One region of the Streptomyces sp. NPDC127190 genome, then DNA from elsewhere that is predicted to be linked to it. Evidence: riboswitches for the same ligand, from Rfam matches in the RefSeq annotation. Region 1 holds a riboswitch; each other region holds the start of a gene.
The links. Region 1 has a riboswitch for S-adenosylmethionine ahead of ACFVIU_RS20225 (aminotransferase class V-fold PLP-dependent enzyme). Riboswitches for the same ligand answer to the same signal wherever they lie in the genome.
Positions count from the first base shown of each region.

Region 2: linked by a shared signal. The riboswitch ahead of thrC (threonine synthase) and the one ahead of ACFVIU_RS20225 (aminotransferase class V-fold PLP-dependent enzyme) in region 1 are both predicted to bind S-adenosylmethionine.
Region 3: linked by a shared signal. The riboswitch ahead of ACFVIU_RS32395 (amino acid ABC transporter permease) and the one ahead of ACFVIU_RS20225 (aminotransferase class V-fold PLP-dependent enzyme) in region 1 are both predicted to bind S-adenosylmethionine.

Region 1 is NZ_JBHXVE010000012.1:153,907-160,816, forward strand. Features, by position in the region: gene ACFVIU_RS20210 (hypothetical protein) at 1-24, opposite strand, end outside; gene ACFVIU_RS20215 (rhomboid family intramembrane serine protease) at 179-919, shown strand; gene ACFVIU_RS20220 (Lrp/AsnC family transcriptional regulator) at 916-1,197, shown strand; gene ACFVIU_RS20225 (aminotransferase class V-fold PLP-dependent enzyme) at 1,234-2,595, opposite strand; SAM riboswitch class IV at 2,773-2,889, opposite strand; gene ACFVIU_RS20230 (undecaprenyl diphosphate synthase family protein) at 2,992-3,666, opposite strand; gene trpD (anthranilate phosphoribosyltransferase) at 4,238-5,302, opposite strand; gene ACFVIU_RS20240 (3-oxoacyl-ACP synthase III family protein) at 5,810-6,757, shown strand; gene ACFVIU_RS20245 (hypothetical protein) at 6,889-6,910, shown strand, end outside.
Region 2 is NZ_JBHXVE010000019.1:151,399-158,308, forward strand. Features, by position in the region: gene otsB (trehalose-phosphatase) at 1-276, shown strand, start outside; gene ACFVIU_RS27130 (trehalose-6-phosphate synthase) at 281-1,711, opposite strand; gene ACFVIU_RS27135 (glucosyl-3-phosphoglycerate synthase) at 1,794-2,738, opposite strand; SAM riboswitch class I at 2,901-3,043, shown strand; gene thrC (threonine synthase) at 3,062-4,345, shown strand; gene ACFVIU_RS27145 (MoaD/ThiS family protein) at 4,342-4,617, shown strand; gene ACFVIU_RS27150 (cold-shock protein) at 5,060-5,263, shown strand; gene groL (chaperonin GroEL) at 5,632-6,910, shown strand, end outside.
Region 3 is NZ_JBHXVE010000029.1:26,908-33,817, forward strand. Features, by position in the region: gene ACFVIU_RS32390 (amino acid ABC transporter ATP-binding protein) at 18-815, opposite strand; gene ACFVIU_RS32395 (amino acid ABC transporter permease) at 812-1,792, opposite strand; SAM riboswitch class IV at 2,117-2,225, opposite strand; gene ACFVIU_RS32400 (glutathione S-transferase C-terminal domain-containing protein) at 2,291-3,154, opposite strand; gene ACFVIU_RS32405 (putative leader peptide) at 3,379-3,489, opposite strand; gene ACFVIU_RS32410 (aliphatic sulfonate ABC transporter substrate-binding protein) at 3,666-4,724, opposite strand; gene ACFVIU_RS32415 (ABC transporter ATP-binding protein) at 4,767-5,498, opposite strand; gene ACFVIU_RS32420 (ABC transporter permease) at 5,495-6,388, opposite strand; gene ACFVIU_RS32425 (TauD/TfdA dioxygenase family protein) at 6,385-6,910, opposite strand, start outside.

The DNA of each region.
Region 1 (6,910 bases):
GGCGGTCGGCAGGGGAACCGTCATCGTGGCTGTTCGCTTCCTTCTCGGGTCGGTCCGCGCCCGGGGGGCGGACCCGTGTGGCCGTAACCCTACGGCCTGCCGGGGACTCGCCGCCCGTCCGTTCACGGCGGCGAGGCGGTCTATCCCCTTGCGTCCCCTTACGTCATGCTCTGTGTCCATGATCGGCAACTGGAGCACGGCGGGCCGGACCGTGAGGGCGGTCCGGAACACATCGGCACCGATGACCTACACCCTCATCGCCCTGTGCTGTGTGATCTTCGTGCTGGGCCCGGCCTCCGGGCTCACCGGGGCGTACGGCTCCGGGGAGTCCCTGCTCGCCGCGCAGCGCGTGTACTTCCACCGCTGGGGCGTGGTCCCGGCCGAGCTGTTCGAGGGCGTGCCGAGGGCGGCGCTCACCCCGCTCACCGCGCTGTTCGTGCACGGGAGCTGGGTGCATCTGCTCGGCAACATGCTCTTCCTCTTCGTCTTCGGCGCGATGACCGAGGAGCGGATGGGCCGGGTGGAGTACACGCTCTTCTACGTCGGCTGCGGCTACCTGGCCCTGCTCGGTTACGCGGCCGCCAACGCGGCCTCGGAGCAGTCGCTGGTGGGGGCCTCCGGAGCGATCTCGGCGGTCCTCGGCGCCTTCCTCTACCTGTTCCCGCGGGCACGCGTGACCAGTCTTCTGCCGTTCCTCCTCTTCCTGCCGGTACGGTTCCCGGCCTGGGTCGTGCTGCCGTTCTGGGCGGCGCTCCAGTGGCTCTCGGCGGGGCGGGCCGGACAGGGCCCGGGGGTGGCGTATCTGGCGCACCTGGTGGGCTTCGGGCTGGGCTTCGGCTACGCGTGGGTGCGCTACGGCCGTACGGATAGAGTGAAAGCCGCCCCTGCCCAGGCGCCCGAGGGAGAGAAGCAGCCGTGATCACCGCGATCGTCCTGATCAAGACCAGCGTGGACCGGATCCCCGAGATCGCGGAGCAGATCGCTTCGCTGGACTCGGTGAGCGAGGTGTTCTCCGTGACGGGGACGTACGACCTGATCGCGATGGTCAGGGTGCGGGAGCACGAGGACCTCGCCGAGGTGATCCCGGGCCGGATCAGCAAGATCCCCGGCGTGGAGGGCACGGACACGCATGTGGCGTTCCGTACCTACTCCCAGCACGACCTGGAGGCGGCGTTCGCGATCGGCCTCGACTCCTGACCGTCCGGACACCGCCTCATCGGGAGGTACGGCCCCTCACACCGCCGGCACGCAGCGGCCGTCCTCCGTGCGGTACGTCCACTTGGCACCGTCCCTGACCAGTTCCCGGACCGCGCTCACAAAACGGTCGACGTGCTCGTCGGGGGTGCCCGCGCCGAAGCTGACGCGCACGGCGTTGAGGGACTTCTCGCCCGGGGCCGCCTCCGGCGCACCGCACTCGCCCTGGGTCTGCGGGTCGCTGCCCAGCAGCGTGCGGACCAGGGGGTGGGCGCAGAACAGGCCGTCGCGGACGCCGATGCCGTACTCCGCGGAGAGGGCGGCGGCGAAGTGGGAGCTGTTCCAGCCGTCGACCACGAAGGAGATCACCCCGACGCGCGGGGCGTCGTCGCCGAACAGGGAGAGGACCCGCACCTCGGGGATCTCGGCGAGCCCCTCGCGCACCCGGCGGATCAGGTGCTGCTCACGGGCGACCAGGGTGTCCCAGCCGGCCTCGGTGAGCGCCTTGCAGGCCGACGCGATGGAGTAGGCGCCGATGACGTTCGGCGAGCCGGCCTCGTGCCGGGCCGCGCTCTCGTGCCACGCCACCTCCACCCCGCCGTCCGGGCGCCGGGTGACCGTGCGGCTGGCGCCGCCGCCCGCGAGGTACGGCTCGGCCGCGCGCAGCCAGTCCGCGCGGCCGGCCAGGACGCCGGAGCCGAACGGCGCGTACAGCTTGTGTCCGGAGAAGGCGATCCAGTCGACGTCGAGGTCGCGGACGTCCACCGGCTGGTGCGGGACGAGCTGGGCGGCGTCCACGACGATCCGGGCGCCGTGCGCGTGCGCGGCGGCGGCCAGCTCGCGCACCGGCCACAGCTCGCCGGTGACGTTGGAGGCACCGGTCACACAGACCAGGGCCGGGCCGTGGGGCTCGCGGGCGGCGAGCGCCCGCTCCAGGGTCTCGACCGCCTGCCGCGGGGTGCGCGGGGCGTCGAGGTAGGTGACCCGGGTGTCCTGCCAGGGCAGCAGGGAGGCGTGGTGCTCGGTCTCGAAGACGAAGACCTGGCAGCCGGCGGGCAGCGCGCGGGCCAGCAGGTTCAGCGAGTCGGTGGTGGAGCGGGTGAAGACCACCTGGTCGCCGGGGCGGCAGCCGAGGAAGTCGGAGACCGTGCGGCGGGCGTTCTCGAAGAGGTCGGTGGAGAGCTGGGAGAGATAGCCGGCGCCACGGTGGACGCTGCCGTAGTAGGGGGCGTAGGCGGCGACGTCGTCCCAGACGCGCTGCAGGGCGGGGGCGCTGGCCGCGTAGTCGAGGGCCGCGTAGGTGACCTCGCCGCCGGTGACTAGCGGAACGGTGACATCCCGCCCCAGAACCGGCAGAGGGGCACAAACGGACTGGTCGGCGGCAGCGGTGGAGACGGACATGGCGGAACTCCCGTGAGGCGTGTGGGATCACCGCGCGAGCAGAGGTCGCTCAAGCACGGAGAAAGGGGAAAAGGGTGCGCGGAGGCGGGGCTCGGCGGCCCTAACGCATTCGCTTGCTCACGGAAGACTCCTCGACGACCAGGACCCCTGGTCCACGCTTCGACTCAGCGTGCGAGGGGTCCGCGCTTGCCGTAGACCTCGCTGCCTACGACCTGGTCCTCACCCGGGGCACCCCGCCACGGACGGAGGGTTGCCGGACAGCCGGCCGGGGCCTTGTGGCTGTCGCTCATGACCTGGACAGGAACGTAACGGAGCTGATCGCCGCGCCGCAACTCCTGTCCGTATATCGGGACCTCGGCATGCCGGCGAGGCATGCCGAGGCCGTCGGTCGTGCCGTCAGCTCGACTCGGGCATGCCGGACTCCGGGTAGCCGCCGTAGCGCCGCTCGCGGTTGCGGAGGTCCTTCATCGCGGCGTCGAAGTCGGCCCGCGTGACGTCCGGGAACAGCAGCGGGGAGAAGTACAGCTCGGCGTACGGGGACATCAGCGGGAAGAAGGACGACATGCGGACGGCGCCGCCGGTGCGTATGACGAAGTCGACCTGTTCCGGGACGTACGCGTTGCTGGCCAGGATCTCCTCGGTCATGACCGGGATCTTCCCGTTGAGCTTGTTGAAGATCCCGATGACCTCGCGGGAGAGGGACATTCCGAGGATGTAGTGGACCGTGAAGTCCGAGTCGGTGTCCGACGCCTTCCGCATGGTTTCGAGCGATTCGAGGTAGCGGTCCGGCACCAGGTCCAGGGAGCCGGAGTACGCGAAGTTGCAGCTGCCGTGGACGCGCTGGGCCAGGTCGTCGAACGCGTCGAGGAACGTCGTCACCGCGGCCTCGGGGCGGTTGAAGTTCTTCACCGAGGACGTCGTGATGTAGAGGGTCTTGATGCCCTCCTCCCGGGTCCAGCCGATGAACTCTTCGAGCTTGTCCGCCATCGCCTTGTAGCCCTCGTCGAGGGAGACACCGTTTTCGATGGACCAGCGGCGCATGCCGTCGGGCAGAAGCATCAAGTTGGTCACCGTGTTCTCCTTTTGCTGAATGCGCTGGCGCGAACAAGTGCGGGTGTGCGTCGACGGCACGTCCGAGGGGATGCCGACGAGGGAGGAGAGGGTGTCGCCAGAGTGCGCAGGCCTGTTCCGCACCCGTGCTGGGTGCGGTTACCGGTTCGGTCTGCGGATGTGACGGCCGTCGAGAAGGCCGGAATGGGCAGAGCAAGGGCCGGTGAGAATGTTCCGGCGCTTGAAGAGCGGTCGATGCCGCCCGGTGGTGAAGACACGCGCATCACGCGCGGAGTGACATGAAAACGGTGCGGAGCCGAGTCGGCTCAGGTATGGACCGGACGTAATCGACGGTCCGGCGGCGTCGGATTCCTATTCCATGGCTGGGTACAGCTGTCCCTCATCCATGCCCCCGTCATCCCTTCGTTGTCCCCGTTCAGATGCGTGCTCCGGACAAAGCGGAGGCACACACATCACCACGAGGGAATGCACTTGACGCTAGCATATCCACAGACCCGGCCAGGTGATCAAGATCTGACGCCAATTTCCCGCAGTGCGGGGCGACTTGTGCGGCCGCCCCGCCGGGCGGACGTCAGGCGTTGGTGGCCGCGACCCACCGCTCGAGAAGCCGGGCCGCAGCCCCGGAGTCGATCGACTCGGCCGCGCGGTCCATCCCGTCCCGCAGCTGCTCCGCCAGGGACCCCGGGCCCGGCTCCAGGGCGACCAGCGCGGCCGCGGAGTTCAGCAGCACGGCGTCCCGCACGGGTCCCTTCTCGCCGTCCAGCAGCCGCCGCGCGACACCCGCGTTGTAGGTGGCGTCCGCCCCGCGCAGCGCCTCGACGGGCACCAGTTCCAGCCCCACGTCCCGCGGGTCGAAGGCCTCCTCGGTCACCTTGCCGTCGCGTACCACCCACACCCGCGAGGTGGCCGTGGTCGTCAGCTCGTCGAGCCCGTCGTCGCCGCGGAAGACCAGGGACGAGTGGCCGCGGGCGGCGAAGACGCCGGCCATGATCGGGGCCATCCGGGGGTCGGCGACACCGACGGCCTGCGCCTTGACCCGGGCCGGGTTGGCCAGCGGGCCGAGCGCGTTGAAGACGGTGCGGATCCCCAACTGGCCGCGCGCGGCGGCCACATGGCGCAGCGCCGGGTGGAACTTCACCGCGGCGCAGTACGTGATGCCGGCCTCCTCGGCGACCTCGGCCACCCGCTTCGGCGCCAGGTCCAGGTTGACGCCGAGCGCCTCCAGCACATCGGACGCGCCGGAGGCCGAGGAAGCGGCCCGGTTGCCGTGCTTGACGACCTTGGCGCCGGTACCGGCGATGACGATCGAGGACATCGTGGAGATGTTGACGGTCTTGGCGCCGTCCCCGCCCGTTCCGACGATGTCGACGGTGTTCCCGGAGACCTCGATGACGGTGGCGTGCCGGTACAGCGCGTCCACCAGCCCGGTGATCTCCTCCACCGTCTCACCCTTGGCCCGCAGCGCCACCACGAACCCGGCGATCTGCGCGTCCGTGGCCTCGCCGCGCATGATCCGGTCCATCGCCCAGTACGTCGCACCGGCGTCCAGGTCGCGCCCGGACAGCAGGGCGTTCAGCACCTCGGGCCAGGAACGGCCCGCCGCGGTGTCGCCTCCAGCGGGGGTCACAGCGCTCATACGGCCGCTCCTGAGTCGTCGGTTTCAGCCATCCACCACCGCGCGCGCGGGGAGGCTCCCAGCCTATCCAGCCGGGCGGGGCACGGGGGCGCCGGTCTCACAGTGCGACCACTCAAAAGTAAGGAATCTTACGTTTGAACACCGGAACCAATGCATGTTGAACGAAGTCCAGGCCGCTTTTCCTGGCACACCCGGACATCGCGGATATCTTCCCCCCAGAGCGACCGTTACCTTACGGTTACCTAACTGAGATCTGGCCGTGACCGTGATGATCATAGAGTTGCCATCGCTTTTGCGCCACTTGCAAGCACGCTCGACATAAACGCCACTCCAAAGCGTCAACGGGGGACTCGAGGGGGGAACGTGCAGCGCATTCTCTTTTTTCTTTCCGCCACACCTCTCCTGGTTCTCCCGGTCAATGCATGACTAGCACTCCCACCGCGAAGATTGGGAATTTTTGTGGTATCGACTCGCGTTGTCGATGTAGTCAATTTCATGCCGGAAAAAGTGGTTCGAAACAGTGAGCTGCTTTCCGAGGACAGCGACCTGAGTGACCATGCGTTCTTCGCGGGCGTTCACGAACGACGTTTCGCGTGGCCCGAGTACACCTCCGCCCGGCTGGGTACCGCCGCTCTCGAGAAGCTGCTCGAGCGCAATGGCGTGGATCCGGCGACCGTGGATCTCATCATCTGCGCCTCCCAGCTGAACGACGCTTTCTCGCCCGGTGTGGGCACCGCCATTCAGCACGCGGTGGGCGCGACCTCGGCAGCGGTTCTCCAGGTGGACAACGGCTGCTGCTCCTGGGTCTCCTCGATCAACACGGCCAAGGCCTTCATCGACTCGGGCCAGTACCGCACGGTGGCCGTGGTCACGGTCACCAACTTCGTCTCCCGGCTGGAGGAATTCCAGCAGAGCCCGGAATCCCGGGTGCTCGGCGACGGGGCCTCCGCCACCTTGCTGACCGCCGGCGAGGAGCCCACCATTCTCTCCGTGCACGAGCAGTCCTTCGGTGAGAACTGGGGTGCGCTCAAGGTCGAGCCGAGTGCCGTCGACGGAATGGAAATTCCCTATTGGGCGCACGGTTCCGGCGCCCTGACGGTAAACTTCGACCAGAAGATGCTGGCGCGGCTCTACACCGTCACCATGGAGCAGCTCCCGCGGGCCGTCGAGACCGCCCTGGAGAAGGCCGGCGTACGGAACGAGGACATCGCCCGCCTCATCACCCACCAGCCGAACGAGAAGTACGTCGCGGAGTGGCGCAAGCGCTGCGGCTTCGACGACTCCCGTGCGCACGACACCCTGGGCATCTACGGCAACCTGTTCCAGGGCTCCCTTCCGGTGACCTTCGCCGACGCCCTGGAGAAGAAGCTGATCTCCCCCGGAGACCTCGTGGCGTTCGGCACGTTCTCCCATGGCGGCGAGCTCGTCGCGTCCATGGTCTGGCGCTGGAACTGAGCCGTCCCGGCCGTCCGGACAGCCCCTCATCGACCATCACCGCATGCCCGGCACCGCCGGCATGTCCGGCATCACCGCATGTCCTGCACCACCTGTATGTGTGTTCACCATTGCTTCATTCAGGAGGAAACATGGCCAACCGCGTCCCCGACG
Region 2 (6,910 bases), on a different contig from region 1:
CTGGAGCTGCGGCCGCCCGGCATGGACAAGGGCGTCGCCCTCGCCGATCACCTGCGCGCCACCGGCGCCGAGTCCGTCCTCTACGCGGGCGACGACCTCGGCGACCTCCCCGCCTTCGCGGCGGTGGAGAAACTCCGCTCGGACGGCGTACCCGGCCTGCTGGTGTGCAGCGGCAGCACGGAGGTGACCGAGCTGGCCGAGCGCGCCGACCTGGTGGTCGACGGCCCCGAAGGCGTCGTACATCTGTTGCGCACGCTGGCCGCGCGCATGCCCTGACGCGTCAGCGCTTCACGGCGTCCAGCGCGTCCAGCTGGTCCAGGAACCAGCGCGTGGGCGGCAGGGCCGTCGCCGCGGCGGCCAGCCGCTCGCTGCGCTCGGCCCGCACCCCGTCCGGCAGGATCAGCGCCTCGCGCAGCGCCCGCGCCGTGCCGAGCACGTCGTACGGGTTGACCACCAGCGCGTCGGTGCCCAGCTCCTCGTACGCCCCCGCCTCCCGGGACAGCACCAGCGCGCACCCCGCGTCGGAGACCACCGGGATCTCCTTGGCGACCAGGTTCATGCCGTCCCGGATGGGGTTGACCAGGGCCACGTCGGCGAGCCGGTACGCGGCCAGGGAGCGCGCGAAGTCGTCCTTGACGTGCAGCACGACCGGGGTCCAGCCCGGCGTGCCGTAACGGGAGTTGAGGTCGTCCGCGACCCGCCGTACCTCGGCCGTGTAGTCCCGGTAGACCGCGAGGTCCTGCCGGGACGGATACGCGAAGGCGACGTGGACGACGCGCTCGCGCCACTCGGGGTGGTCCTCCAGCAGCTGCCCGTACGCCAGCAGCCCGCGCGCGATGTTCTTGGACAGCTCGGTGCGGTCGACCCGCACGATGGTGCGGCGGCCGGCGCCGATCTCCTCCCGGAGCGCCGCCATCCGTTCCTCGACGTCCGGTTCGTGCGCCCGCTTGCGCAGGAAGTCCGCGTCCGCGCCGAGCCCGTGCACCCCGATCTCCGTGCCGGCCGGCACCCCGCCCGGCAGCACCGCCCGCGCGCAGGCGGCGAACGCGTCCGCCCAGCGGTGGGTCAGGAACGCCACCCGGTCCGCGCCGAGCATGCCGCCGAGCAGCTGCGCGCGGATGTCGTCCGGAAGCAGCGCGAAGTACTCCGGCGGCGCCCACGGCGTGTGCGAGAAGTGACCGATGCGCAGGTCGGGGCGGAGCGCGCGGAGCATGCCCGGCACCAGGCACAGGTGGTAGTCCTGCACCAGCACCGCCGCGCCCTCGGCCGCCTCCTCGGCCAGCGCCTCGGCGAACGCCCGGTTGTAGGCCTCGTACGACGCCCACTGCCGCCGGAACTCCGCGTCGAAGACGGGCTCCAGCGGGGTCTGGTACAGCATGTGGTGGACGAACCAGAGCACCGAGTTGGCGATGCCGTTGTACGCGTCGGCGAACACGGCCGGATCGATGTCGAGCATGCGGACCAGCTGCCCGCCGGTCGCGTCCACCGACAGCCGCCGCCCGTCGTGGGACCGCCGTACCGCCTCGCGGTCCGCGTCGCTCAGCGCGGCGCACACCCACACCGCCTGCGCGCTCGGCCCGATCGCCGACAGCCCGGAGACCAGCCCGCCGCCGCCACGTCTGGCGTCCAGCGAGCCGTCCTCGCGCACCTGATAGGAAACGGGGCCGCGATTGGACGCGACCAGCACCTCAGCACCGTGCGTGGAAGACATACGCCTCAACCTAGCCCGGCCCGGAAACGCTCAAACGTACGGCCCGCCCGGTACGGCCGCCGTATACGACGGCCCCGGCCGTTCACGCCACCTTGCGCTCGGCGTACTCCGCGATCTCCACCATCGGCGGCCGCTCCTCGGTGTCCACCGAGTAGGTGCGCGGTTCGAAGCCGTCCGCGCCCCGCTCGAACTGGGTGAGCGAGGGGCGGACCAGATGGCCGCGGGCGAGGCGGAGCTGGGCGGTGCGGTAGATGGCCGCCGCCATCCGGCCGAGCGCCTGTCCGTCCTGGTGCCGGTGCTTGCGCACCCCCAGGTCCACCTGGGCCAGTGCGTCCAGCCCCACCAGGTGCAGCGAGTCCACCAGCATGCCCAGCTCCACGCCGTACCCGACGGGGAAGGGCAGCTGCTCCAGCAGTGAGCGGCGGGCGGCGTACTCGCCGCCCAGCGGCTGCACGAACCCGGCCAGCTGCGGCCAGTGCATGTTGAGCAGCGGGCGGGCCATCAGTTCGGTGACCCGGCCGCCCTGCCCGGTGGCACCGGCGAGCGGACGGTCGTACATGCCCTTGACGAGGTCCACGTCCGGCTCGGTGAGCAGCGGGCCGACCAGCCCGGTGACGAAGTCGGAGGAGAAGTCCCGCAGGTCCGCGTCGATGAAGCAGACGAGGTCCCCGTGGGTGACCAGGAGGGAGCGCCACAGCACCTCGCCCTTGCCGGGGACGGCCGGGATGCGGGGCAGGATCGCGTCGCGGTGCACGACCCGGGCGCCGGCGGCCGCCGCGACCCTGGAGGTGCCGTCGGTGGAGCCGGAGTCCACGACGACGATCTCGTCGACGAGCGGGACCTGTTCGACGAGGTCGTGCCGGATCACGGCGACGATCTCCCCGACCGTCGCCTCCTCGTTGAGCGCGGGCAGGACGACGCTGATCGTCTGGCCGGTGCGCTGTTTGGCGGCCAGTATCCGGTGGAGCGGGCGATCGGCCACGGACCAGGAGCGGGTGGCCAGCCAGCGCTCGACTTCTTCCAGCACGGTCTGCGGCTCCTCACTGTTCGTGATCACACGAGGTGCGCCGTGTGATCCATCTCGCGGTTCGGACGTCTATCTCAACTGTCCTGGCCTTCGGTTACAGTCTTGAACAACGCCGATGACCATCGCATGTCGGGGTGTCAAGCGGCGTTGACAATCGCATACAGCTCATCCAGAGGGGCAGAGGGAAACGGCCCGATGAAGCCCCGGCAACCCTCCAGTCGGTCTCGTTCTCCATATCGAGGCTCCCGGCTAGGGAAGGTGCCAAATCCGTCTCACGGCGAGATGCGCCGTGAGGAAGATGAGGAGAAAGGGCCTCGCCTCACATGGCTGCGCAGACAGTTGAAACCCCCCTTGACTCCGCCGTCGACCTCGGTCCGGCCTCGGCCCTGAGCTGTCGCGAGTGCGGTCACCGCGTTCCGCTCGGCCCGGTCTTCGCCTGCGAGGAGTGTTTCGGCCCGCTGGAGATCGCCTACGACTTCTCCGGCCACGACCCCGAGGAACTGCGCCGGACGATCGAGTCGGGCCCCGCGAACATCTGGCGGTACGCGCCGCTGCTGCCCGTCCCCGCCGACGTGGCCGACAAGCCGAACCTCAACCCCGGCTGGACCAAGCTCGTCAAGGCGGACAACCTCGCCGGTGAGCTGGGCGTGACCGGCGGTCTGTACGTGAAGGACGACTCCGGCAACCCGACGCACTCCTTCAAGGACCGGGTCGTCGCCCAGGCCCTGGAGGCGGCGCGCGCCTTCGGCTTCACCACCCTGTCCTGCTCCTCGACCGGCAACCTGGCCGGTGCCGTCGGCGCCGCCGCCGCCCGGGCCGGCTTCCGCTCGTGCGTGTTCATCCCGCACGACCTGGAGCAGGGCAAGGTCGTCATGGCCGCGGTCTACGGCGGCGAGCTGGTCGGCATCGAGGGCAACTACGACGATGTGAACCGCTTCTGCTCCGAGCTGATCGGCGACCCGGCCGGCGAGGGCTGGGGCTTCGTCAACGTCAACCTGCGCCCGTACTACGCCGAGGGCTCCAAGACGCTCGCGTACGAGATCTGCGAGCAGCTCGGCTGGCGGCTGCCCGACCAGATCGTGGTACCGATCGCCTCCGGCTCCCAGCTCACCAAGATCGACAAGGGGCTCCAGGAGCTGATCAAGCTCGGCCTGGTCGAGGACCGGCCGTACAAGATCTTCGGCGCCCAGGCGGAGGGCTGCTCCCCGGTGTCGACCGCCTTCAAGGCCGGGCACGACGTCGTACGGCCGCAGAAGCCGAACACGATCGCCAAGTCCCTCGCCATCGGCAACCCGGCCGACGGGCCGTACGTCCTGGACATCGCCCGGCGCACCGGCGGTGCGGTGGAGGACGTCACGGACGAGGAGGTCGTGGACGCCATCAAGCTGCTGGCCCGCACGGAGGGCATCTTCGCGGAGACGGCGGGCGGGGTGACCGTCGGCGTCACCCGCAAGCTGCTCAAGCAGGGCCTGCTGGACCCGGCGAAGACCACGGTCGTGCTGAACACCGGCGACGGCCTGAAGACCCTGGACGCGGTGGCCGGCACCGGCCTGACCGCGACCATCCGCCCCACCCTGGACTCCTTCCGAGAGGCTGGCCTCGCATGAGCGTGACCGTTCGCATCCCCACCATCCTGCGCACCTACACCGGCGGTCAGGCCGAGGTGCCCGCCGAGGGGGCGACCCTCGCCGAGGTCATCGCGGACCTGGAGAAGAACCACACGGGCATCGCCGCCCGCGTCCTGGACGACCAGGGCAAGCTGCGCCGGTTCGTGAACGTGTACGTCAACGACGACGACGTCCGCTTCGAGCAGGGGCTGGAGACGGCCACCCCGGACGGCGCGGGCATCTCCATCATCCCGGCGGTCGCCGGCGGCTGAGCATTAACCCGGTAACCGACGGTAGCCGGGATTACCGAGCGTTTATCGAATGGCCCCTTCCGCGATAGAAGCGGAGGGGGCCATTCAGTGTGATTGAGCGCGATAGAGTTGGGGAACCGGGTTGCGGGCCTACGGGTCGCGGGCCCTGGAATGGTGCCGCCCGCACGACAAGAAGTAGCCAAAGTGTGCGTGTTTTATGCGGCTTTCGTTCCCTTTGTGGAGCCCGACTTGCCCTGAATTCTCCCTGATTCTTGGCACATTCCGGATCGGGTGCGTCCAGATTTCTCGTCCGATTGACCTGTTGCAGACGGCAGTTGGACAGATACATTCAGCCGCGGTCGACGCGTTCCGGCGCACGCCCCCGACCGATTTGGGGGGTGAGGTCTGACCCGGGTCCGCGAAGTGTGGATCTGTGCAAGGGCCAGTAATAGGGGAGTTAGGCATGGCTCAGGGCACCGTCAAGTGGTTCAACGCGGAGAAGGGGTACGGCTTCATCGCGGTCGACGGTGGTGCGGACGTCTTCGTCCACTACAGCGCGATTCAGATGGACGGCTACCGCACCCTGGAAGAGGGCCAGCGGGTCGAGTTCGAGATCTCGCAGGGCCAGAAGGGTCCGCAGGCCGACATGGTTCGCGTCACCGCCTGAACGTAAAGCAAGCGTTCTTCGCCGAAGGGCCCGCACCTCCCGGGGTGCGGGCCCTTCGGCGTGCCTGTGCCTGTGCCTGTGCTTGTGCCTGCGTCTGCGTCTGCGCTTGCGCGCGTGCCCCGGCGGCCGCATGCGCCCGTTCGCCCGGGGCGGAGACTCCCCGCCGGACCGTGGGAGGCGCTTGCACTCGACCATGCCGAGTGCTAATCATTGGCGTTAGCACTCTGAAGGTGAGAGTGACAAAGAAGGACCGGGTCGGTGAGGCCGCGGACCGGGTGGGGCAAGGAACCACTGGTCGGCTGGCCGTCCGTCGCGGGCGCGGGCGCGGTCCGAAGGAATCACCCCCAGTCCTGGAGGGACCACTTCACATGGCCAAGATCATCGCGTTCGACGAGGAGGCGCGGCGCGGCCTCGAGCGCGGCATGAACCAGCTCGCGGACGCCGTCAAGGTGACGCTCGGCCCCAAGGGTCGCAACGTCGTCCTCGAGAAGAAGTGGGGCGCCCCCACGATCACCAACGATGGTGTCTCCATCGCCAAGGAGATCGAGCTCGAGGACCCGTACGAGAAGATCGGCGCCGAGCTGGTCAAGGAAGTCGCCAAGAAGACGGACGACGTCGCCGGTGACGGTACGACCACCGCGACCGTTCTCGCCCAGGCCCTGGTCAAGGAAGGCCTGCGCAACGTCGCGGCCGGCGCCAACCCGATGGCTCTGAAGCGCGGTATCGAGAAGGCCGTCGAGGCCGTCTCCGCCGCCCTCCTGGAGCAGGCGAAGGACGTCGAGACCAAGGAGCAGATCGCCTCCACCGCGTCCATCTCCGCCGCCGACACCCAGATCGGCGAGCTGATCGCCGAGGCCATGGACAAGGTCGGCAAGGAAGGCGTCATCACCGTCGAGGAGAGCAACACCTTCGGTCTGGAGCTGGAGCTCACCGAGGGTATGCGCTTCGACAAGGGCTACATCTCCGCCTACTTCGCGACCGACATGGAGCGCATGGAGGCGGTGCTCGAGGACCCGTACATCCTCATCGCCAACTCCAAGATCTCCTCGGTCAAGGACCTGCTCCCGCTCCTGGAGAAGGTCATGCAGTCGGGCAAGCCGCTGCTGATCATCGCCGAGGACGTCGAGGGCGAGGCCCTGTCGACCCTGGTCGTCAACAAGATCCGCGGCACCTTCAAGTCCGTCGCCGTCAAGGCCCCGGGCTTCGGCGACCGCCGCAAGGCCATGCTCGGCGACATCGCCATCCTCACGGGCGGCGAGGTCATCTCCGAGGAGGTCGGCCTCAAGCTGGAGAACGCCACGCTGGACCTGCTGGGCAAGGCCCGCAAGGTCGTCATCACCAAGGACGAGACCACGATCGTCGACGGTGCCGGCGCCAGCGAGCAGGTCGCGGGCCGCGTGAACCAGATCCGCGCCGAGATCGAGAACAGCGACTCGGACTACGACCGCGAGAAGCTCCAGGAGCGCCTGGCCAAGCTCGCGGGCGGCGTGGCCGTCATCAAGGCCGGTGCCGCCACCGAGGTGGAGCTCAAGGAGCGCAAGCACCGCATCGAGGACGCCGTCCGCAACGCGAAGGCCGCCGTCGAGGAGGGCATCGTCGCCGGTGGTGGCGTGGCCCTGCTCCAGGCCTCCCAGGTCTTCGAGAAGC
Region 3 (6,910 bases), on a different contig from region 1:
GTCGTGGGGGCGGCGGGTCACAGGACCTTGCTGAGGAAGTCCCTGGTCCGCTCGTGCCGTGGTGTGTCGAGGACCTCGGAGGGCGGCCCCTGCTCGACGATCTTGCCGCCGTCGATGAAGACGACCCGGTCGGCGATCTCGCGGGCGAAGCCGATCTCGTGGGTGACGATGACGAGGGTGGTGCCGCTGGAGGCCAGGTCCCGGATGACGGCGAGGACTTCGCCGACCAGTTCGGGGTCCAGGGCGGAGGTGGGCTCGTCGAAGAGGATGACGCCGGGGCGCAGCGCCAGGGCGCGGGCGATGGCGACGCGCTGCTGCTGGCCGCCGGAGAGCTGGCGCGGGTAGGCGCCGGTCTTGTCGGCGAGGCCGACCCGGCCGAGGAGGTCGCGGGCCAGTTCCTGGGCTTCGGCCCTGCCGAGCCGGCCGGTGGCGACGGGGGCCGCGGCCACGTTGTCCAGGACGGTCAGGTGCGGGAAGAGGTTGAAGTTCTGGAAGACGAACCCGATCCGTCCGCGCTGGGTGAGGATGGCCCGCTCGCTCAGCTCCTTGAGCCGGTCGCCCTGCCGCTTCACGCCGATCAGCTCGCCGTTGATGCTGACGTGGCCGATCTCGGGCTTCTCCAGGTGGTTGATGACCCGCAGCAGGGTGGACTTGCCGGAGCCGGAGGGGCCGAGGATCACGGTGACCTCCCCCGGACGGACCGTCAGGTCGACGCCGTCCAGGACGCGGTGGGTCCCGTACCACTTGTGCACGTCGTGGACCTCGACGGTGGCGGCTTCGACGTCCGCCAGGGTGTCGGCGGTCTTGGCGGTCATACGGCGGCCTCCCGGCGGATGCGGGCCCGCAGCTCGGTGAGACCGGTGCGGAGCTTCTGGAGGGGCGTGGGCGGCAGGCTGCGGGTGGCGCCGCGGGCGTAGTACCGCTCGACGTAGAACTGGATGACGGAGACGACGCTGGTCAGGATCAGGTACCAGGCGGTGACGACCAGCAGCAGCGGCACGATGTCGCCGGGGTAGGTGGAGCCCATGGTCTGCGCGGAGCCGAACAGGTCCAGCAGGGAGACGTAGAAGACCAGCGAGGTGCCCTTGATCAGGCCGATGAGCTGGTTGACGTAGTTGGGGATGATGGAGCGCAGCGCCTGCGGAAGGACGACTCTGCGGAACTGGTAGCCCTTGGGCAGGCCGAGGGCGGCGGCCGCCTCGTGCTGGCCCTGGTCGACGGAGAGGATGCCGCCGCGCACCACCTCGGCCGCGTAGGCGGCCTCGTTGAGGCTGAGGCCGACGACGGCGACGACCATGTCGGTGGCGAGCTTCGACTCGTCGAAGGAGAAGAAGGCCGGCCCGAAGGGGATGCCGACGCTCAACGTCTTGTACAGGGCGCTGAAGTTGTAGAGGAAGATCAGGACCACGATGAGCGGGATGGAGCGGAACGCCCAGACGTAGGTCCAGCTGACCGCGCGCAGCACCGGGCTCTTCGACAGCCGGGCCAGGGCGAGCAGGACACCGCCGACGAGGCCCAGCACGGCGCTGTAGGCGGTGACTTCGAGGGTGATGAGCAGGCCGTCGAGGATGGTCGGCCGCAGGAACCAGTAGCTCCAGCGGTCCCACTGGTAGAAGGGGTTGGTCACCAGCCCGTGTGCGAACTGGGCGACCAGGACCAGGACGACCGCGGTGGCGATCCAGCGTCCCGGCCGGCGCAACGGCAGCACGCGCTGGGCGGTGAGGGCCTTGGGCGGTTCGGTGGCGGTAGGCGCCTCGGGCAACGTGACGGTGGCGCCAGGGGGTTCGCTCATGGTGGGCTCCGGCTGGGTGGGAACACCCCGGCACCACGCCGGTGTGCGGGGACGCACGGGTCGGCGGGAGACCGGGAGTGGGAAGGGCGACGGCACACCGCGCGGGCGGTGTCGGTCAGGGAGTGCGGGGGCTGGGGGGAGGTGTCAGCCCCGACAGCGGGCACGGCCCGGTGCGGTACACAGTGCGCTGTTGACGCGGAGCAGATCGACGGCGCGGTCGGCGACGAGCAGACTCGTGTACGTCCGTACGCAGCCCGGGGAACGGCGTGCGGCCGTTCTGGGAGCTGCGTACATGGCGTCACCGTCACTGTTCCGGCCCTGTGGGCCTCGCGCTTACCGATGTGTCATCGGCCGGGTCGTCACCTGGGGCACCCCACCGCGGTGCGAGGGTTGCCGGTCAGCCAGCCAGGGCTTGTCGCTGACACTCGTGACCGTTCTGGGCCGTAGTTAAGACAATGGCCCGAACGTATGTCAACGCCCTTCCACCAGGTGGAACGGCTAACGGGCCGAGTGTGCCGCCCAGTCGAGGATCTGGACGGCCGATCCGGCGGCCTCCAGCCCGCGGCACCGGGCGTGGTGGCGGCGGTCGATCCCGTCGAGGTCGAGATGGGCACCGAAGGCCGGGTGGGCGGTCACACGGCGGGCGTAGGACCACAGCGCCGGGTGGCCGGCGATGCGCTGGACCGCGGCGGCGTCGAGATGGTGCCGGTGCACGGTGTCGAGCCGGACCAGGGCGACCCACAACTCGACGTCGGCCGCGGTGACTTCGTCGCGGATCAGGTAGGGGCGGCCGACCAGCCAGCGGTCCAGGGCGCCGAGTGTCTCCAGCAGTGTGGCCAGTGCCATGTCACGTTCCGCCGCGTCCGCTCCCACGGCTCCGGCCCGCTGCGCCGCCCCCTCGATTCCCTCCCTGCACATCTGCTCCACGGCCTCGATCTCCGACTCCGCGCCGCACGGGTAGAGCGAGGGGGCGCAGGTGTCGAAGCGGTGGGCGAGGTCGCGCATGATGTCCCGGTCGTGGGTGCTGACGATCCGCCCGGACCAGCCGTCACTGAGCACCGGCGCCGCGGCCGGACCGGAGTAGCGGTGCGCGCTCGCCTCGTACAGCGGACGCAGGGCCGAGTAGCCGCCCTCGGGACAGTCGGGGACGGCGGGCAGGAAGGTGACCGGACAGATGTCGTCCAGGCCGAGCAGGGTGTGGGTGACGGCGATGCGCAGGCCGTCGGGACACGCGGTCGACAGATGGAGCCGGTAGCGGCCTGGCACCGGGTAGTGGCCGCTGCGTGCGTCCCTGCCGATGCGGCCGAGGAAGGCGGGCGCGGGGCGGACGGAAACGTGGGCGGCCGGCGTGGTGACGGTCATGACTCTCCCCGAAAGCGGGCGCGGACGTCCGCGCGGCGGATGCGACATCGGGCCGGGCCCCGTGGCCGGATCCCCCTCCTTCGCCCGGAGGGCGGGCCCGGCACTCGGTGCCGGGCCCGCTGGGGCTACGGGGATGCGACGACGGAAACCTGAGCGGGGCTCACCTGGGCACGCCGAACGGCACGATGTGCCGTGGGGGGGCGTCGGCGTGGTAGCTGCGCAGGTCAGCCCATGCGGCCGAGCGCGCTGCACACGCGGAGCAGGTCGATGTGACGTCGGGAAGTCAGCAGAGGCGAACGGCTCACTCGGACGGTGACCGGAGCAAGGCGCCTCATGTTTCCCTACCTGTTCGCTAGGATTCCTTACCGAGTGTCGATGCACCGGCCACGGACGTCAAGGGGTCCGTCCCGCATGGCGGACATCCCGATGGACGGCGGCACGCCCGCCGTGGCCGCCCGGTCGGGTGCGGTCGCTCCGGGAGGGGGTCAGGCGTGGGCACTCGCCGGTGCGCTCATGAGGTGACCTTGAGCTTGGAGCTGTCGTAACCGGCGGGGAGAAGGTTGTCGGTGATCAACTCGACGTCGACCTTCTTGGTGATCTGGCCCGCGTCCAGGAAGGCGTCGGCGAGATGCTGCTCCAGTGCGATGTCCGGCTGCTCCACCGGGGTGACCCGGTTCGAGTAGGCGGCCAGGGAGGCCTTGGCGTCGGCGAGCGGGATGCCCTGCTCCTTCGCCAGCGCCTGCGCGTACTTCTCCGGGTTCTTGACGCCCCAGGCGAACTCCCGCGACAGCCTCTTCAGGACGTCCGTGAGGGCCGCACGCTTGGCCTCGTCCTTCAGCGAGGAGTCACTGGCGACGTAGTAGCTGCTCGTCTGGTCGATCGGCGGGAGCCCCTTCACCAGGATCCGGGCACCGTTCTTGACCGCGATCGCGGACTGCGGGTTCCAGATCGACCAGGCGTCCACCTTGCCGGTGTTGAACGCGGTCGCGCCGGCCGCCGGGTCGAGGAAGACCAGCTTCACGTCCTTGGGGGTGAGACCGACGCTCTTCAGGGCGTTGAGGGCCAGACCGTGGGCCGAACTGCCTTGCGGGACGGCGATCTTCTTGCCCTTGAGGTCCGCGGCCGTCCTCAGCTCGGAGCCCTTGGGCACGATGATGTTCTCCACCGCCTGGTCGGGCGTGAGCGAGCGGTTCACGGCGACGATCTTGAAGCCGTACTCCTTCGCGGCACCGGTGATCGGCGGTACGTCGCCGACGCTGCCGAGGTCGATGTCGCCGGAGGCGGCGGCCTGGATGAGCGGCGGGCCGTAGGTGAAGCGGGCGAACTTCACCTTGTAGGGGGCGTTGTCGAACACGCCGGTGACCTTGGCCAGTTCCTGGCTGCCGTCACCGCCGTTGTCGCCGATGGTGAAGGTGTACTTGCTCCACTCGGGGTGCTTGGCATCGCGTGCGTCGGCGGCGTTGCTCAGCGGCGCGGGCGTGTCCGACGACGGCGATCCGCACGCGACGAGGGTGCCCGCCAGGGTGAGCGAGCCGAGGATGGCGATGAGTCCGGTGGTTCTTCTGCGCATGGTCGTCGTTCTTTCTGTGCCGGGTGAGGGTGTTCGCTGAGGTCAGTGGCGGCCGGCGAGGCCGAGGTCTTCCAGGAGCCGGGCGCGGAGCTCCTCGCGGGCGACGCTCGCTTCGCGGTCGGCGGCGGGGAGCCGGACCTCGTGCGAGGTGCCGATGCGGCCGTTGCTCATGACGACGATGCGGTCCGCCAGGGCGATGGCCTCGTCGACGTCGTGGGTGACGAGCAGCATGGCGGCCTGGTGCCTGGTGCGCAGCGCGCGGACGAGGTCGTGCATGCGCAGCCTGGTGATGGCGTCGAGCGCCGCGAACGGTTCGTCGAGCAGGACGAGTTCGGGCTCCGAGACCAATGCCCGGGCGAGGGAGACCCGCCCGGCCTCGCCGCCGGAGAGTTCCTTCGGCCACGCCTTCTCGCGGCCCGCGAGTCCGACCTCGGCGAGCACGTCGCGGGCCCGCTGTTCGGCGTCGGGCCCGTGCAGGCCGAGCGTGACGTTGCGCAGCACCCGCTGCCACGGCAGCAGCCGGTCGGCCTGGAAGACGATCGCGCGCCGGGCCGGGACCTCCACCCGCCCGCCGTCGGGCCGGTCGAGTCCGGCGAGCAGACGCAGCAGGGTGCTCTTGCCGCAGCCCGAGGGGCCGAGCAGGATCACCAACTCCCCGTCGGCGATGGTGAGATCGAGGCCGTCGAGCACCGTCCGGTCGCCGAAGCGGCGGACCACCTGCTCGACGACGACTCCGGTCCGCCGGCGGAACTCCGTTGCGGTCGTGCTGCTCATGACGCCTCATAACCGGGGCGCCACCGCAGCAGCACCCGCTCCAGAGCCCGTACGAACTGGTCGGCGAGCAGTCCGAGGAGCGAGTAGATCACCAGCCCCACGAAGACCTGGTTGGTCTGCAAATACGTCTGTCCCTGGGTGATGAGGAAGCCGAGTCCCTGGTCGGCGTTGACCGTCTCCGCCGCGACGAGGCCCAGGACGCTGTACGCGAGGGAGAACCGCAGGCCGACCAGGAACCCCGGCAGGGCGCCGGGCACCAGCACCCGCGTCACCAGGCGCCAGGTGCCCGCTCCCGTCGTGCGTGCCATCTCGATGAGCCGCTGGTCGACGCCCCGGATGGCGGCGAACAGGTTGAGGTACATCGGCACGCCGGCGCCGAAGGAGATCAGCAGCACCTTGGTGAGTTCGTCGATGCCGAACCACACGATCATCAGCGGCAGCACGGCGAGGAGGGGGATCGTGTTGAGCACCTGCACGAGCCCGTTGAACAGGTACTCGCCGCTGCGCAGCAGGCCGCCGAGCACGCCGGTGACGATGCCCGCCGTCAGGCCGATGGCGAGACCGATACCGGCCCGCTGGAGCGAGATGACCAGGTCGGGTCCGAGAACGCCCTGCTGCCACAGGTCGACGGCCGACCGCACGACCGAGGTCGGCGCAGGAGCGTACGTCTTCGACACCACCCCGGCCCGGGCGAGTACCTCCCAGGCGACGAGGACCGCGACCGGGGTCGTGTAGATGCCCAGAGGCCAGCGCAGGCGCTCGCGCAGTCTGCTGAACGGCGTCCGGCGGCGGGCGCCGCGCGGCAGGAACACCTCCCGTGACCGCGCGCTCGTCGCCCCGGCGGCCGGGCGCTCGGTGGCGGCCGGCGCCTTCAGGCCCAGCTCGGTCATGCCGCCACCGCCAGCACACCGCTGTAGTGCGAGGAGTCGCCGACGAGCTGCTCGCTGCGGCGGCCGTCGACACCGGTCGGCACCTCACCGGCGACCGTCACCCGGTTGAGGCGGCGCGGATGGTCGTCGTAGTTGTCGACCCCGTAGTGCTGGGTGATGCGGTTGTCGAAGATCAGCAGCTGGTTCGGGGACCACCTCCAGCGCAGGATGTTCTCCGGCCGCGTCACGTACGACTGAAGGACGCGCAGCAGATCGGCCGACTCGCCGCTCGACAGGCCGACGATCCGCTTGGCGAACCCGCCGATGAACAGGCCGCGTTCGCCCGTCAGGGGATGCACCCGTACGACCGGGTGCTCCGCCTCGTACGGCGTCGAGACGAAGACGCGGTCGTACTCCTGTTGTTCGGCGGTCGCGGACGGGGGGCGCGCGTAGTCGTACTGGTTGGTGTGCACGACGCGCAGCGAGTCCGCCAGGGTGCGCAGCGCCTCGGGCAGATCGCGGTAGGCCGCGGCGGCGTTGGCG